DNA from 4 places in the Rhizobium sp. AN68 genome. Region 1 is predicted to be linked to each of the others. Evidence: predicted binding sites of a transcription regulator. Region 1 holds the regulator's gene; each other region holds the start of a gene.
What was found. The regulator LexA, encoded in region 1, represses DNA repair genes until DNA is damaged. The targets are predictions, from matches to a motif close to TGTTCNNNNTGTGTTCNG.
Positions count from the first base shown of each region.

Region 1 (4,043 bases):
GCGCCGGTGGAGGCGCCGGAGGGAACGGCGGCACGGCCCATGGAGCCGTCTTCGAGATAAACGTCGACTTCAACGGTCGGATTGCCGCGGCTGTCGAGAATTTCGCGCGCGATGATATCGGTAATGGCAGTCATGGTCTCTCCCTTGGGAATGGAACAGATATTTTCCGTCGCCTGTCTTAGACGATGGCGAAGAAATTACAATGACGGTGGGCAGCGGAAACGGCCCGCCCGCCATTAAAATCGATTGGCACAAAAGTGCCCGCCGTCACGGTCAGCCGATCAGGCTTTCGTAATCGCGTCGAAAGCCAGAAGCTTTTCGAGCAGTTTCGGCATGTCCTTCAAGTGGACCATGTTAGGGCCGTCTGACGGCGCATTGTCCGGATCCTCATGCGTCTCGATGAAGAGGCCGGCCACGCCAACCGCAACGGCCGCACGCGCCAACGTCTCGACGAATTCGCGCTGGCCACCTGTGGAGCCGCCCTGCCCGCCCGGTTGCTGCACCGAATGGGTGGCATCGAACACGACAGGTGCGCCGAGCGCTGCCATGATCGGCAAAGAGCGCATGTCGGAAACCAGCGTGTTGTAACCGAAGGACGCGCCGCGCTCGCACAACATCACATTCGGATTGCCGCTCTCATTGAGCTTGGCGAGCACGTTCTTCATGTCCCAGGGCGCCAGAAACTGGCCTTTCTTGACGTTGATGATGCGGCCGGTTTTGGCGGCAGCAACGAGAAGATCGGTCTGGCGGCTGAGGAACGCCGGAATCTGCAGCACGTCCACCACCTCGGAAACGATGGCGCATTGCTCTTCCGTGTGGATGTCGGTCAGAACAGGAAAACCGAATTCCTTTTTGAGATCGGCAAAAACCTGCATCGCGTTATCCAGGCCGATGCCGCGTTTTCCGGAAAGCGAAGTGCGGTTCGCCTTGTCGAAAGAGGACTTGTAGACAAGCCCTATTCCCAGCTTGTCGCAAAGCTCCTTCAGGACGCCAGCGATCATGAAGGCATGTTCGCGGCTTTCCATCTGGCAGGGGCCGGCAATCAGCGAAAACCGCTCGGTATTCGAGAAGGAAACCTTGCTGGCGCCATCGCCGGCGGTGACTTTAAGATTGTTCGTAACGCTCATCATTTTTCCTCGAAGGCGAAGGCAACACCCTGACCGGGTGCTGCGGGCACCACCAGACGGCCGTCCGCTTTTGCGCAGGACACGCCATTAGCAGCAAGCACCGCCTCTGTCACGGCAAGATCGTGTGACGAAAAGACAATGCCCGCGCCGCGCAATCCGCCTTCGTTGCCATCCTGAGCATTCAGGGCCTGCCCGCTGAAAGCCGGTTTTCCGGTCAATCTGATGCTGGCATTGCCGGTCGCGAAAACCATATCACCGCCCGGAGACCATTTGCCTTCACAGCCAAACACCGTCTCGATCAGGCCCGCCACCTTCATATCGCCGCCGGTAAACAGGACGATTTCACTGAGGCCGGTGACACCATTGGCGTGGCGCTCCAGCATGGTGCGATCGCCCGGAAGGGCTTGAACCCGTTGACAACTGAACAAAAAGAAATCCGCGGCCGCCCCGCTTGCAGCAAAAGCAAGCCGGAACGCCGCCTCGCCTTGCGAGCCATCCGGCATCCGAACAGGCCGCGAAAACTCGAAAACATCGCCCGCCGAAAGGCCGGCTGCCCGAAACCGCTCATGGTCAACCAAGGCGTCTTCAGTCCTGGCGACAAGAGCCGAAAAACCCTCCTGCCCGTCCCGTTGCCGGAAGGCCACATCCCTGCCAGTGAAAACATCACCCCTCTCTATTGACGCATTATATTTAGCCGGATCAGTAATTGCGAGCGGCTCCAGATAGGTGCCATCGGCGAAAAATACGCAGGCATTTTGGGTGCCGAAAGGATGCAGAGCCTCCGGCGCAACCGTAAAGCCAAGACTGACGAGGCGCTTCACGGCGACGCCTATGACTTCCACGGGCAAAACGAGATGGTCAACGCTATAGGGTTTCGTCATGAAAATGTATCCTGCTGGCCTTCCGCCCGGAGCATGCCGGGACGGTTTCGACCGCACAAAAGCACAATTGCGTGCTATGAGGCAAATCATCACAGCAACAGATGGCACCTTCACGAAATTTTAGGGGATTGCAGAACACATATGGAACATATAGTGTTCGTTCTGTATTTGTTTCGCGACTTCCACTACGATTCTAAAGGGTGTTTTCCTCATGCTCACGCGCAAACAGCAGGAATTGCTTCTCTTCATTCATGAACGAATGAAAGAGTCCGGCGTGCCGCCCTCCTTCGATGAAATGAAGGACGCACTCGATCTTGCTTCGAAATCCGGCATCCACCGCCTGATAACCGCTCTCGAAGAGCGAGGATTCATTCGTCGGCTACCGAATAGAGCTCGGGCGCTGGAAGTCATCAAGCTGCCCGAGGCTTATACGCCGGGTGCAAGGCCGCAGCGCGGCTTTTCGCCAAGCGTTATCGAAGGCAGCCTTGGCAAGCCCAAAACGCCGGAACCGGCCCCTGCCCCCAAGACGCCGGCCAATGATCTGGGCGGCGCTGTCACCGTGCCGGTCATGGGCCGCATCGCTGCGGGCGTACCGATTTCCGCCATCCAGAACAACACCCATGATGTGGCCGTGCCAGTAGACATGCTTGGCACGGGCGAACATTACGCTCTTGAGGTCAAGGGTGATTCGATGATCGAGGCCGGCATTTTCGACGGCGACACAGTCATCATCCGCAACGGCAACACCGCCAATCCCGGGGATATCGTTGTGGCTCTGGTGGATGACGAGGAAGCCACGCTGAAGCGCTTCCGCCGCAAGGGTGCCTCCATTGCGCTCGAGGCGGCAAACCCAGCCTATGAGACCCGTATCTTCGGGCCCGACCGGGTTAAAATTCAGGGCAAGCTGGTGGGGCTGATCCGCCGCTACCATTGATCTTATCGAACCGAACGTATTCACTTTATAATAGGCGTCATCGTGAAGATGGCGCCTATATTGGGTTTGGCTTTTTCCAAACGTGGCGGGCTTTTGCGGGTGCACGAGGATATGCGCCATCCAGCCTATGCGCGTTGCCCTTTCTAAACTGAGTTCCTGCTCCATAAAGATGCTTCGGTTTCGCTACAGGCGTGGTGGCGAATGGGCTGCTCGCTGTAATTGTCGAAGCGATCCCATCCGCTGTTTTTTAGCGACGTTGTTCTGTCGTGTTGCGCAGTCAGTTTTAGTCGTCACCAAAGGGTGACTTATCGAAGGCGCGCTCTCAGCGGCCCCACATCACCATTCATCAACGGCGTTTATGGGAGCCATGGATAATTTTCGATATTCCGTGAACGCTTGGCAGGTGTAGAAATACGCGTCATATCCGGGAGATACGCCATGTACGATCTTTATATAGCCAACAAGAACTATTCTTCATGGTCGCTGCGGCCGTGGGTATTGATGCGCACGCTCGGTATCGCCTTTGATGAAAAGCTCATTCCGTTCGGCGAAGGCGTATCCTTCTCCTCCTTTTCGCCGACGGGCAAGGTGCCCTGCCTGGTCGACGAGGGTATGACGGTTTGGGAAACGCTTTCGATCGTCGAATATCTTGCCGAAAGACACCAGGGTGTCTGGGCAAGCGACAAGCATGCGAGGGCCTGGTCGCGTTCGGCCGCAAGTGAGATGCATGCCGGCTTTTCCTCGCTGCGCAATCTCTATCCCATGTCGGTGGGCATTCGGGTCAAACCCAGGGGCGGCGATGCCGGACTTAAGGCCGATATAAAGCGGATCGATGCGTTGTGGAGCGAGGGTCTTACAAAATTCGGCGGGCCATATCTTGCCGGTCAAAAGTTCACGGCGGTCGATGCTTTCTTCTGCCCGGTTGCATTCCGTTTCCAGACCTATGGCAGCGCGGATCTTTCGCCAGCAGCGAAAGCCTATTGCGACCTGCTGCTCGCCCTGCCTGCCATGCAAGAATGGTACGAGGCCGGTTTGAAGGAGAGCTGGCGCGACGCTGGTCATGAAGAGGAAGTTGGCGGGATCGGCGAATTGACTGAAGAT
Region 1 covers NZ_JARWMI010000003.1:1,268,625-1,272,667, reverse strand. The annotation lists gene eno (phosphopyruvate hydratase) at 1-134, opposite strand, end outside; gene kdsA (3-deoxy-8-phosphooctulonate synthase) at 282-1,127, opposite strand; gene RBH71_RS19240 (VOC family protein) at 1,127-2,008, opposite strand; gene lexA (transcriptional repressor LexA) at 2,220-2,942, shown strand; gene RBH71_RS19230 (glutathione S-transferase family protein) at 3,381-4,043, shown strand, end outside.

Region 2 (4,043 bases), 770 kb from region 1:
CGAGGAACCTCTCCGTGACCAGCGTCGAACTCGATGCCATCGATCTGAAAATCCTGCGCGAATTGCAGCGCGACGGGCGCATGACCAACGTGGAGCTGGCCGAAAGGGTCGGTATTTCCGCGCCGCCGTGCCTCAGGCGCGTCCGCAAGCTGGAAGAAGCCGACGTGATCGAGGGTTATCACGCCATGTTGAACGCGCCGAAGCTCGGTTTCGATCTCGTTGCCTTCTGCATGGTCGGCCTCAAGCGCCAGTCGGACAGCAATCTGAAAGCCTTTGCAGCGGCGACGGCCGGATGGTCGCTGGTGCGCCAGGCCTGGATGGTATCCGGCGAAAGCGATTTCCTTCTGCATTGCATCGCCAGAAACCTGACCGAGTTTCAGGATTTCGTCATCGAGGTTCTGACAGCGGACGAAAACGTCGACACCGTGCGCACCATGCTCACCATCCGTCAGGTCAAGCGCGTCGGTCTGGTGGAAATCTGATCGGCGGACCTTTGAGTGATTGCGCCGGCGCTTACCCGCGCCGCAACGCGTCGTAGATATTGCCGAGGCTCGTCGCCTCTTTTTCCAGCGGAAATGCAGTGCGCACATGCGAAAGTCCGGCACGGGCATGGTCCCTGGCGAGAGCAGGATCGGCAAGATAGGTTTTAATGGCATCCCGCAGGGACGCGTAGTCGCCGGCCTCAACAACCATGCCGGTCTCGCCCTTGACGATCATTTCCTCATAGGCGCCGGCATTGCTGGCAACGACAGCCGTCTCGGACGCCATGGCTTCCAGTGGTGTCAGGCCAAAGCCCTCGTTGCGTGACGGTGCGACATAGAGGGTTAGCCGCCGATACCAGGGCTTGATGTCGTCCACCTCGCCCTGAAACGCGATGCGGTCCGCAAGACCGGCTGCTGCGACATCGGCCACGAGCTTGTCGGCGAAGGCCTTGTGCTCTGCGGTCACGCGGCCGGAGATGACGGCCGTCCATTCGGGATAGTCGGGCAGAAGTTCGATCATGGCGCGCACGAAAAGGTCTGTTCCCTTCTGGTGGCGCACCCGTCCGAAACATCCGATGAGAAATTGCCCCGGCAGGCCGGTCGAAGCGATCGTATCCTCCGGGCCGGTTGCGGGATGAAACAGCTCGGTATCGACGCCATGCATGACGACGCTGTGTGGTACTTCCAGAAACGAGCCTGAGCGGCTGCTTGTCGCGACGACCGCATCCATTTTTGAAATCAGAAAGCGGGTATAGGCGGAATGTCGCCTTTGCGCCGCCGAGGTGAACATCAGCTTCAGCTTCATGCGCAGCACGTCACGCATGAGAATGCCCGGCAACATTTCGAGATTGCGGCGGGCGTGCCAGATGCGCGGACCGCTGAGCGGGCCGTTTTGCCAGAGCCGCCACAGATCACGGAAGCGCACATGTGGCAGATGCTGCGGCAGGCCGGGGCCGATGACGGCCACTTTCTGACCCAGCCGGTTTTGTACCGGAATAAGCTGCACGATGGTGGAGGTAACGCCGGAGAGCCTGCGCTTGAAGTTCGGCGCAAGCACCTGCACATCTTTCAGACTGGCGTGGGACAAGATGGGCTTCCGTCTTTGCGGCTAAGGCAGGATGTTCAGTTCAGGATATCAATGCAATGCGCCCGAGGGGCGCATTGCATGAAAGGGCAGATCAGCCCCACTGTACGGCGAGAATCTCGTAACCCTTGGCGCCGCCCGGTGCGTTGACTTCGATGCTGTCACCGACTTCCTTGCCGATGAGGGCGCGGGCGATGGGCGAGGAAATGGAAATGCGTCCCGCCTTCACATCGGCTTCCTGGTCGCCAACGATCTGATAGATTCTTTCCTCGTCGCTATCCTCGTCGATCAGCTTGACGGTGGCGCCGAACTTGATCTTGGAACCGGACATCTTGGAAAGGTCGATGACTTCCGCGCGTGCGGTCAAGTCTTCGAGTTCAGTGATGCGGCCTTCGTTATGGCTCTGGGCTTCCTTGGCAGCGTGGTATTCGGCATTTTCCGAAAGGTCGCCATGGGCGCGCGCCTCCGCAATTGCCTCGATGATACGGGGGCGCTCCTCCTGCTGGCGAAAGCGCAGCTCCTCCTGCAGCTTGATGAATCCACCGTGCGTCATCGGTACTTTTTCTACCATTTTTTTATCCTTCGCAGTCCTGTCGCTTTACTTGCAGACACAAAAAGAAACAGGTTCCGGAGGGGAACTCCGGAACCATGCCAAAATCATAACTAAGCCGACTATATCAGAAGACGACAACGAAATGCCAGCAAATTTGAGACGGGCATTTTCTTGCATTCGTTCAGGGCTTTAACAGATGAGATTGACATTTTTCAATAGAACATATAGTGAACATAACCATGAAGAAGTCAATCAGGCAACGGCTTGCCATTCTTTCCGATGCGGCCAAATACGATGCGTCCTGTGCCTCCAGCGGCACGACGAAACGCAGCTCTGCTGCATCCGGCGGACTTGGCTCCACGGAGGGGTCGGGCATATGCCATGCCTATGCGCCGGACGGGCGCTGCATTTCGCTCCTGAAGATTTTGCTCACCAATTTCTGTATCTATGATTGCGCCTATTGCATCAATCGTTCTTCGAGCAATGTCGAGCGGGCGCGGTTTACTGCCGAGGAGGTGGTGTGGCTGACGCTGGAGTTCTATCGGCGCAACTATATCGAGGGGCTGTTTCTCTCTTCCGGCATTATCCGCTCTTCCGATCATACGATGGAAGAGATGGTGCGGGTGGCGCGGGAACTGCGCGTCACGCATGGTTTTCGCGGCTACATCCATCTGAAATCCATTCCCGAAGCATCGCCAAAGCTTATTGAGGAAGCGGGGCTTTACGCCGACCGGCTGTCGATCAACATCGAATTGCCGACTGATAGCGGCGTCAGCCGTTTTGCGCCGGAAAAGCAGCCCGCCAATATTCGCCGCTCGATGGCTGATATCCGCCTGAAGATCGAGGAGGCGGGGGAGCCGACTGTCAGGACGCGAAAGACCAAACGTTTTGCGCCTGCCGGACAGAGCACGCAGATGATCGTTGGGGCGGATGGGGCTGATGACAGCACCATTCTGTCCACCAGCGCCCGGCTTTATGGCAGCTATGGTTTGCGGCGCGTCTATTATTCGGCTTTCAGCCCCATTCCGGATTCGTCGAAGAACCTGCCGCTCATCAAGCCGCCTTTGATGCGGGAACACAGGCTTTATCAGGCCGACTGGCTTTATCGTTTTTATGGGTTCGACATTGGTGAAATAACCGCGATCGGCGGTAACGGAATGCTCGATCTCGATATAGATCCGAAGCTTGCCTGGGCGCTGAAAAATCGTGACCGTTTTCCAGTGGACGTGAACGTGGCGGATCGCGAAATATTGCTGCGCGTGCCCGGCTTCGGTACCAAGACGGTCGCCTCGATCCTGTCTTCACGCCGGATTCGACGGTTGCGGCTGGAGGATATTGCCCGCTTCGGCGTTTCCCTGAAAAAGGTGAAGGCCTTCATCGTTGCCGAGGGCTGGACGCCGGGCAAGCTGACTGAACGGCCGGATTTGCGAGCGATGTTTGCTCCGCAGCCCGAACAATTATCGCTGCTGTGATGTACGGCCCGGTTCTGGAAGGGCGGGGCGATTTCGGCGAGTGGCGTGATGCGGCGCGCGCGGCTCTCGCCGCCAATGTGCCGCCGGAGGCGATTGACTGGCGGTTGCGGGATGAGAAAGTCGGGCTTCTCGATTTTGCCGGAGAGCCTTTGCCGGCGGCCCGTGCGGATGACGTGCAGGTGTCCGTTCCAGCCTCCTTCGTGACGTTGGCGCAAGCGATTATCTGTCATAGCGATCCGGGTCGTTTCGCACTGCTTTACCGGTTGCTGTGGCGGCTGAAGCGGGATCGCGCCCTGCTGCAGTTCAAGTCCGATGCGGATGTTTCCGAAGCCCGGCAGCTTGAAAAATCGGTCCGCCGCGATTGTCACAAGATGACGGCCTTTGTTCGCTTCAAGGAATTATCCTTGCCGCAGGGGCAGGGCGGGCGGCGGCGCTTCGTCGCATGGTTCGAG
Region 2 covers NZ_JARWMI010000003.1:2,037,964-2,042,006, reverse strand. The annotation lists gene RBH71_RS23020 (Lrp/AsnC family transcriptional regulator) at 15-482, shown strand; gene RBH71_RS23015 (glycosyltransferase family 4 protein) at 514-1,569, opposite strand; gene greA (transcription elongation factor GreA) at 1,661-2,137, opposite strand; gene RBH71_RS23005 (putative DNA modification/repair radical SAM protein) at 2,359-3,591, shown strand; gene RBH71_RS23000 (UdgX family uracil-DNA binding protein) at 3,591-4,043, shown strand, end outside.
Region 2: a site for LexA is predicted at 2,336-2,353, ahead of RBH71_RS23005 (putative DNA modification/repair radical SAM protein). Genes of this name have one in related genera too.

Region 3 (4,043 bases), on a different contig from region 1:
CAAGCAACCGCGTCAGTGCTTCGTCGGCAATCTCACGGGTGACGGCTTCCGCCCGTGCCACCTCAGCGAAATCGCGAACCCGGCGCAAGAGCCGTCCGGCGATGCGCGGCGTGCCGCGTGCACGCCTTGCTATCTCGCGTGCGCCATCGTCGGTCATGTTCAGACCCATCAGCCGCGCGCCGCGCCGAACGATCAGTTCCAGCTCGTCGACAGTGTAGAAGGCCAGACGGACAGGAATGCCGAAGCGGTCGCGCAGCGGCGTTGTCAGCAAACCAAGACGCGTGGTCGCGGCAACGAGGGTGAACTTGGAAAGATCGATCTTCACCGAGCGGGCCGCAGGCCCTCACCGATGATGAGGTCGAGCTGGAAATCCTCCATTGCCGGATAGAGAATTTCCTCGACTGCCGGGTTGAGACGATGGATTTCATCGATGAAGAGCACATCGCGCTCCTCGAGATTGGTCAAAAGTGCGGCAAGGTCGCCAGCCTTGGCGATCACTGGTCCAGAGGTGGACTTGAAGTTGACGCCAAGCTCCTTGGCCATGATCTGCGCCAGCGTGGTTTTGCCGAGACCGGGAGGCCCGACGAACAACACATGGTCCAGCGCCTCGCCACGGTTCTTTGCCGCCTCGATAAACACCTTGAGATTGGCGCGAGCCTCGGCCTGGCCGGTAAAATCGTCCAGCGACTGCGGGCGCATTGTGGTGTCGATATCTTCACCGCGCTTGTCCGCCGAAATCAGTCTGTCCGCATCGCTCATAGAGGGCATTCCATTGTTCTAAACCAATTCAAGAGATGGTCTTCGCCGCTATATCACGACTGTCGCACGAAGGCGCTTCACGAAATTCAGCATCGCACCCGGCTTCGTTCGCTTGCTGCGCGCAGCTTAGCGTGAAAGTTCGCGCAGGCCGAGCCGGATGAGTTTGGCGCTGTCGCCGCCCTCCCCGCCGTTCTTCAGCGCTGCCGCAACGGCATTTGCGGCCTGATCGCGTGAATAGCCGAGATTGGTGAGCGCCGACACGGCATCCGCCACCGGCGCGGAGGCGACACCCTCGCCAAGTTCCTGCTTGAGCCCGATGGAAGCCGAAGCTTCTCCTGCAAAGGCAGGCGCCTTGTTGCGAAGCTCGGTAACGAGGCGCACCGCCACCTTCGGCCCTACGCCCGGCGCACGCGAAATCATCACCTTGTCCTGCAGCGCTATCGCATTGGCGAGTTCAGAAGGCGACAGGGTAGACAAGACGGCCAGCGCCACTTTCGAACCGACCCCCTGCACGCTCTGCAGGAGATTGAACCATTCCCGCTCAAGTGCGGACAAAAAGCCGAACAGCCTCAACTGGTCTTCGCGCACATAGGTTTCGATGAAGAGGACGACCGCTTCACCAGCGGAACCTATTTTTGAGAGTGTGCGCGCCGAGCAATAGGCGACGTAACAAACGCCGTGCACATCCACCAGCACGTAATCCGTACCGATTTCCTCGATGGTGCCTTTAAGTTTTCCGATCATGATGCCGCCCGCTGCAATGAGACTTCAATATTCAACCGGCCGCCAATAGCCGCGCCATCCTGTCGCCGCCGCGATTATGGGCGTGGCAGATTGCGATCGCCAAGGCGTCCGCCGCATCGTTACCCTTGAATTCTGCTTTCGGCATCAGGATTTTCAGCATCATGTGGATTTGCTGCTTTTCGCCGTGCCCAACACCTATGACGGCTTTTTTGACCGCGTTCGGCGCATACTCGAAAACAGGCAACCCTGCCCGCGCCGGAACCAGCATGGCAATGCCGCGCGCCTGACCGAGCTTCAGCGTGGCGACAGCATCCTTGTTCACGAACGTCTGCTCCACCGCCGCCTCATCGGGCTGATAGCTGTGAACGGTATCCGCCAGCCCATCATGCAGCTGGCACAGGCGGGAGGCGAGATCCATATCACCATCCGATGTCACAGTGCCGGAAGCGACAAACCGAAGGCTGTTGCCGAAGGTTTCGATGACACCCCATCCGGTGCGCCGCAACCCGGGGTCGATACCGATGATTCGAATCGTCTTTTGCATAAGCCACCCTATCTTTTCGGCTGCGACCCTGCCAGCGATAAGTGAACAAAACGACAACATTGATCAAATTTGCAGTGCAGCATTTACCTCTGCTTAAACCGCGTACCGCATTGTTCCCGCACAAAATCAAAAAGGGGAGCTGCGGACATGATGATCCGCAGCGCAATATTTTCGCCATATCAGCCATCCGGTGGCGCCATCAATGCATGGTGCGGGAAGTGATACGGCATTGAGGGCTGCATCGGCCATGCTGAACCGTTTTCATTCCATATCCACCAAAGTGCTCGTGATTTTCCTTGCGCTGATGACGATCTCGACCGGGGCTCTCACGCTTCTCGGCTATCAAAGCAGCAGCGGCGTTCTCGAGGAACAGGCGTCGAAATCCATGGAGAGCATTCTCGTCTTCAGGGGCGACATGCTGCAGGAACGCCTTGAGCAGCTTGAAACGCAGGCGGATTCCATCGCCAAGATCGAATCCCTGCAGATGGCGGTAGTTTCCATGCGCAGCGGCTGGGGCACCGTGCAGAAGAGTTCCGGCGACGCAAAGGCGGAACTGCAACGCGTCTTCGTCAAGGAAAACCCCTACGGAGAGAAAGAAAAGCTCATCAAGCCCGAAAATCCGAGCGGCTTTTATTATTCCACCCATGAAAAAACCCAGACGGATATCGGCGGCTACCTCAAGGGAACCCCATTCAGCGATGTTCTCTTCATCGATCCGGCCGGCACGGTTTATTACTCCTATCTGAAAGGACCGGCTTTCGGGGAAACCGTCACGGGTGGCGCCTGGGCGGATAGCGGCCTTGGGGCTGCTTTTGCGCGCGGAGCCACCAACGCAGGAAAAGCCGTGAACGACGTGGCGCAGACGAGTTTCTCCGGCCTGCGCATCGACGCCGCGACTAAAGAGGCCAGCATCTATTTCGGCATTCCGGTAGTCAAATTCGGTGCGTTCAAGGGCATCGTTCTCTTCCGCGTCAAACAAGAGGTCTTCAGCCAGATCCTCGCGAAAGGCATCTCCGCCGGCAGCTCCGAACAATCCGCGATCGTTTCCGCCGATGGCAAGGTTCTGGGCGTGGACGGCAACGGTCTCGTCAGCCTTAATCCGGCAATCTATGGCTTCCATGCACAAGCACTCAATACGTCCGGCATGACGATCGCCAAGATCAACCGTCCGGACGGCGAAGCCAATGCCTATGCCCGCGCCTTCTCGTTTGCCGGTGAAAAATACCTCGCGGTGGAAAGCATGTTGCGCAGTGAGTTGAACGCCGGTTCCATTTCGATTGCCGGCACGCTAGCCGTCATCGGCCTTTGCGTTCTGGCAGCGATGTGCGCGGCAACCGCCTTTTTTGCACGGCGCCTGTTCGCACCGCTGGAGAAGCTGGCCGGGCTGACCGGCGAAGTGGCGGCAGGCCGTCTCGATGCCGAGATCGGCAATCAGGACCGCAAGGACGAGATCGGCCGCATGGCGCGCGCGCTTGGCAGTTTCCGCGAAAAACTCATTTTGCAGCGGGAAATGGAAGCGACCACGTCCCGCACGCGCGAGGAAGCCGAAACGGCACGCCGCGCACATCTTGCGGAACGAGAGGCCGAGGCCGGCACGCTGCAAATGGTCGTGCGTTCTCTTGACGAAGGGCTGGATCGACTGGCAAGCGGCAATCTCGCCTATCGCATTGAGACTGTCTTCCCAGACGATCTTGAAAGTCTGCGCCACAACTTCAATACGGCGCTTGCAAGGCTCAGCGAGACCATGCAGGCCATCGGCGGCAATTCCGCCGCCGTTCGCGGCGGCTCGGAGGAAATGCGGGTAGGTGCAGACCAGCTCGCTGAGCGCACTGAACGGCAGGCCGCCTCCATTACCGAGACGGCAAGCGCCATCAAGGCAATCACCGAAGCCGTCCGCGACCAGATCGAACGTGCCGAACAGGCAACACGGATCGCCCGCGACGCCAGTACGCAGGCCACTGCGTCCAGCCACGTCATGGAGCAGACCATCGCCGCC
Region 3 covers NZ_JARWMI010000002.1:908,411-912,453, forward strand. The annotation lists partial or broken gene ruvB (Holliday junction branch migration DNA helicase RuvB) at 1-759, opposite strand, end outside; gene ruvA (Holliday junction branch migration protein RuvA) at 886-1,503, opposite strand; gene ruvC (crossover junction endodeoxyribonuclease RuvC) at 1,535-2,047, opposite strand; gene RBH71_RS07625 (methyl-accepting chemotaxis protein) at 2,295-4,043, shown strand, end outside.
Region 3: a site for LexA is predicted at 2,089-2,106, ahead of ruvC (crossover junction endodeoxyribonuclease RuvC). Genes of this name have one in related genera too.

Region 4 (4,043 bases), 640 kb from region 1:
GCGGGCTTTACCATGGTGCGTCACCGCTGCTGCTCAAGCCCGGCACTGTCGAGGAGGTTGCAGCCATCCTGAAGCTCGCCAGCGAGACCGGCACGCCCATCGTGCCGCAGACCGGCAATACCGGCCTTGTGGGTGGCCAGACGCCGCGTGCTGACGGAACCGACATCATCCTCTCGCTCGAGCGCATGAACCGTATCCGCGACATCGATCCGGTCGCCAACACCATCGTTGCGGATGCCGGTTGCATTCTCGACGACATTCACAAGGCCGCATCGACCGTGGAGCGGATGTTCCCGCTGTCGCTCGGTTCGCAGGGCTCGTGCCGCATCGGCGGTAATCTGGCCACCAATGCCGGCGGCACGGCAGTTCTCGCTTATGGCAATATGCGCCAGCTTTGCCTGGGGCTTGAAGTGGTGCTGCCGACAGGTGAAATCTGGGACGGGCTTCGCCGGCTGAAAAAGGACAATACGGGTTACGATCTGCGCGATCTCTTCATCGGTTCGGAAGGCACGCTCGGCGTTATCACCGGTGCGGTGCTGAAGCTTTTCCCCGTGCCGCTCGGCCATCAGGTGGGTTTTGCCGGTCTTCGATCCACCGACGATGCGTTGAAGCTGTTCGAAATGGCCTCGAACCTCTGCGGCACGGCGCTGACCGGTTTTGAGCTGATGCCGCGCATCGGCGTGGAATTCACCGCCAAACATATTCCCGGCGTGCGCGATCCGCTACAAACGCCGCATGACTGGTACGCGCTCATCGATATCTCCACCTCAGATTCGGCTGAGACGGCTGAAACAATGATGCAATCGCTGCTGGAGCGCGGTTTTTCGGCCGGGCTGGTCGAGGATGCGGTGATCGCTTCATCGGAAGCGCAGCGTCAGGCGCTCTGGCATATGCGCGAAAGCATGTCGGATGCGCAAAAGCCGGAAGGCGGCTCTATCAAACACGACGTTTCCGTTCCGGTGTCGAAGATACCGGAATTCATGGCAACGGCGGAAAAGGCCGTTCTTGCCGCCATTCCCGGCGCCCGCGTCTGCGCCTTCGGCCATCTGGGCGATGGCAACATCCACTACAATATTTCCCAGCCGGTTGGTGCGGACAAAGCTGAATTCATCGGTCGCTGGCGGGATATGAACGAGATCGTGCACGGCATCGTACTGTCGCTCGGCGGCTCGATTTCGGCCGAACATGGCATCGGCCAGTTGAAGCGCGACGAACTGGCCGCGATCAGGCCTGGCATTGAAATGGACCTGATGCGACGCATCAAACACGCCTTTGACCCCGCCGGCATCATGAACCCCGGCAAGGTTATCACCGCCCGCTAGGGACAGCAGCTTCATCATCGTTGCAGGTTAGTTGGAAGTTCTCGCCGTCCAGGCGGGAACCAGTTCCGCATTCAGGCGGCGCGGCTTTTGCGCGTGCACGAGCTGTGTCAGGCCCATGCCGGATTTTGCGATCGCCACCGCATGTTTCTTCGGCATCAGGTAGCCGCATTCCAAGGGAGGACGGCGGCGCACTATCCGGCTGAAAAAGGGCCGCTTGTGATACCGGGACGGCGAGAAACGCGCGGGCTCGGCACAGACAGCCACATATTCAAGAATCTCTTCGATCCAGCCGCTCTGCGGACGCGCACCCGGTTCGACCAGCAGGATCCAATGCCCGCGCGCCGAGCGCATGACATCCTCAATATCCCACTGCGCATAAAAACGGCAGCCAGCGGCATCGGCGACGCGCGACGATCCATCGCGCGAACCGTGATCGAGGATCACAACGTCGCTTACCAGCCCTTCCACGGCCCCGGTTACAAGCGCAGACAGCGTATGCGCCAGTTCCGGTTCCTGATCCCGGCATTCCATTATGACTGTCAACATATGCATAGCTCTAACGCATCGCACAATAAATTGCCACTGCACTGGATGTCAGAAAATCCGCGACCGTTCAGGCTTAACTCTAACCCACCTTCAGGTGGGATTGACACAAACAAGACCCCGGCCGCGGGTGTGCCAGCTATCGATTTTGCATTTTTTGTTCTTGTAATGTTCTCATTTTTGCGGTAGGAATTTAATCATTCGAAGAAGCAATGAAACGCCGGTTCGAGTGGAAACGGTTTAGGGCGTTGGCTTGCCTTGAGAGGCGTGCGGCACCCTGGGAGCATCCAGATGAGAGACCATACGCTTTCGGGGCAGGCTGCTTTCCAGCCGAGCCATACGCCTGACATTGCCAATGCGCTGGCCGATGCGTCGGGCCTGCGCATCGAGATCGACCGTCGTCGCGGGCGTGGTGCCGGACTTAACCCGGGCGGGCGCTTCGAGGCCCTGCAGCGGGAGGTTTTCGACGATGGCTGGCAGACCCTCGAGGAGCTGCCGGAGTTCCGCACCGAAGTGCAGGTGGAAAAGCCGCGCAGCATCATCAGCCGCAACGAATCGCCTGACATCCCTTTCGACCGTTCCATCAATCCCTATCGCGGCTGCGAACATGGCTGCATCTACTGTTTCGCCCGTCCGACGCACAGCTATATGGGGCTTTCTGCGGGGCTGGATTTCGAGGCGAAGCTTTTCGCCAAGCCGGATGCGGCAAAGCTGCTCGAAAGGGAGCTGGCGAAGCCCGGCTACAAGCCGCGGGTCATTGCCATCGGCACCAATACCGACCCCTATCAGCCGATCGAGCGCGAATGGCGCATCATGCGGCAGATATTGGAAGTGCTGGCAAAGGCCGACCATCCCGTCGCCATCGTCACCAAATCGGCCCTGATCAAGCGGGATATCGATATTCTGGCGCCCATGGCCAAGAAGGGTCTAGTGAAGGTTGGTATTTCCGTGACGACGCTGGACCGCAAGCTGGCACGCAGCATGGAACCGCGCGCCGCCACGCCCGAAAAGCGGCTGGAAGCGGTCAAGGCGCTGACGGATGCCGGAATTCCCGTGGCGGTGATGATGGCACCTGTCATTCCCGCACTCAACGATCATGAGATCGAACGCACTCTCGAAGCCGGCAAGGCCGCTGGCGCAACGGAGGCCTCCTATGTGCTGCTGCGCCTGCCGCTGGAGGTCAGCCCCCTCTTCCGCGACTGGCTGCTGCGCAACTATCCGGACCGCTACCGGCATGTCATGTCGCTGGTGCGCTCCATGCGCGACGGCAAGGATTACGATGCGGAATTCGGAAAACGCATGAAGGGTGCTGGTCCCTATGCATGGCAGATCGGCAGGCGTTTCGAAATGGCGACGAAACGGCTTGGCCTCATCCGCCGCGGCATTCACCTGCGCGACGATATCTTCGTGCCGCCGGGAGGTGCCGGCGTGCAATTGTCGCTGCTTTGAAAATATGAGGCCCGCTTGGCCGATCGAAGGCGCATTACGATGCGCGCAACGATACCCAGCGGTGCAGACACATAAGGAGTGGTGGCCCTTTCCTGTTGAAGGAGCCATGCTCTTGACGAAATGCCCGGCGGGTTTTCCCTGGCCCGTCGGACATCACCCCCGGAACCCGCCGCCTCGCGTGCGATCGTTTTTCCTCCGCCGCCCCGTTGGAGGATCAAAGGTCATGACGACCTAAGGGGCACGGTTGGCCACGCCCCTTGACCCGGCTGGCCGCGCCCGTCATCGCCCGCTTCCGGGGGCTTGCAGGAGATCGGGTGTGTGTGCAAGTTTCTGCCGCATGAAACGCCGCACCACACCCGATTCTCCTGCCCTCTTTGATCTCGCCGATACGGGACCCGATTTCTCCTTCGAACTTGAAGCGAGGAAGAAGGGGCTTTGGCCCGTGGCCGGCACGGATGAGGCAGGCCGGGGACCTCTCGCGGGACCAGTGGTTGCGGCAGCTGTCATTCTCGATCCCGACAACATTCCTGGTGGTCTTGACGATTCCAAGAAACTGACCAAGCTGAAACGGGAAAGCCTGTTTCTGCAAATCATGGAAACATCGATCGTTTCCGTCGCCTCCTCTGGCCCCGGTCTTATCGACACCATGAATATCCTGCGCGCCAGCCTCGACGCGATGCGTCGCGCCGTACTCGGCCTCGAAATCTCCCCAGCCCTCGTGCTGGCAGA
Region 4 covers NZ_JARWMI010000003.1:624,010-628,052, reverse strand. The annotation lists gene RBH71_RS16030 (FAD-binding oxidoreductase) at 1-1,322, shown strand, start outside; gene RBH71_RS16025 (hypothetical protein) at 1,350-1,868, opposite strand; gene RBH71_RS16020 (PA0069 family radical SAM protein) at 2,157-3,314, shown strand; gene RBH71_RS16015 (ribonuclease HII) at 3,652-4,043, shown strand, end outside.
Region 4: a site for LexA is predicted at 2,024-2,041, ahead of RBH71_RS16020 (PA0069 family radical SAM protein). Genes of this name have one in related genera too.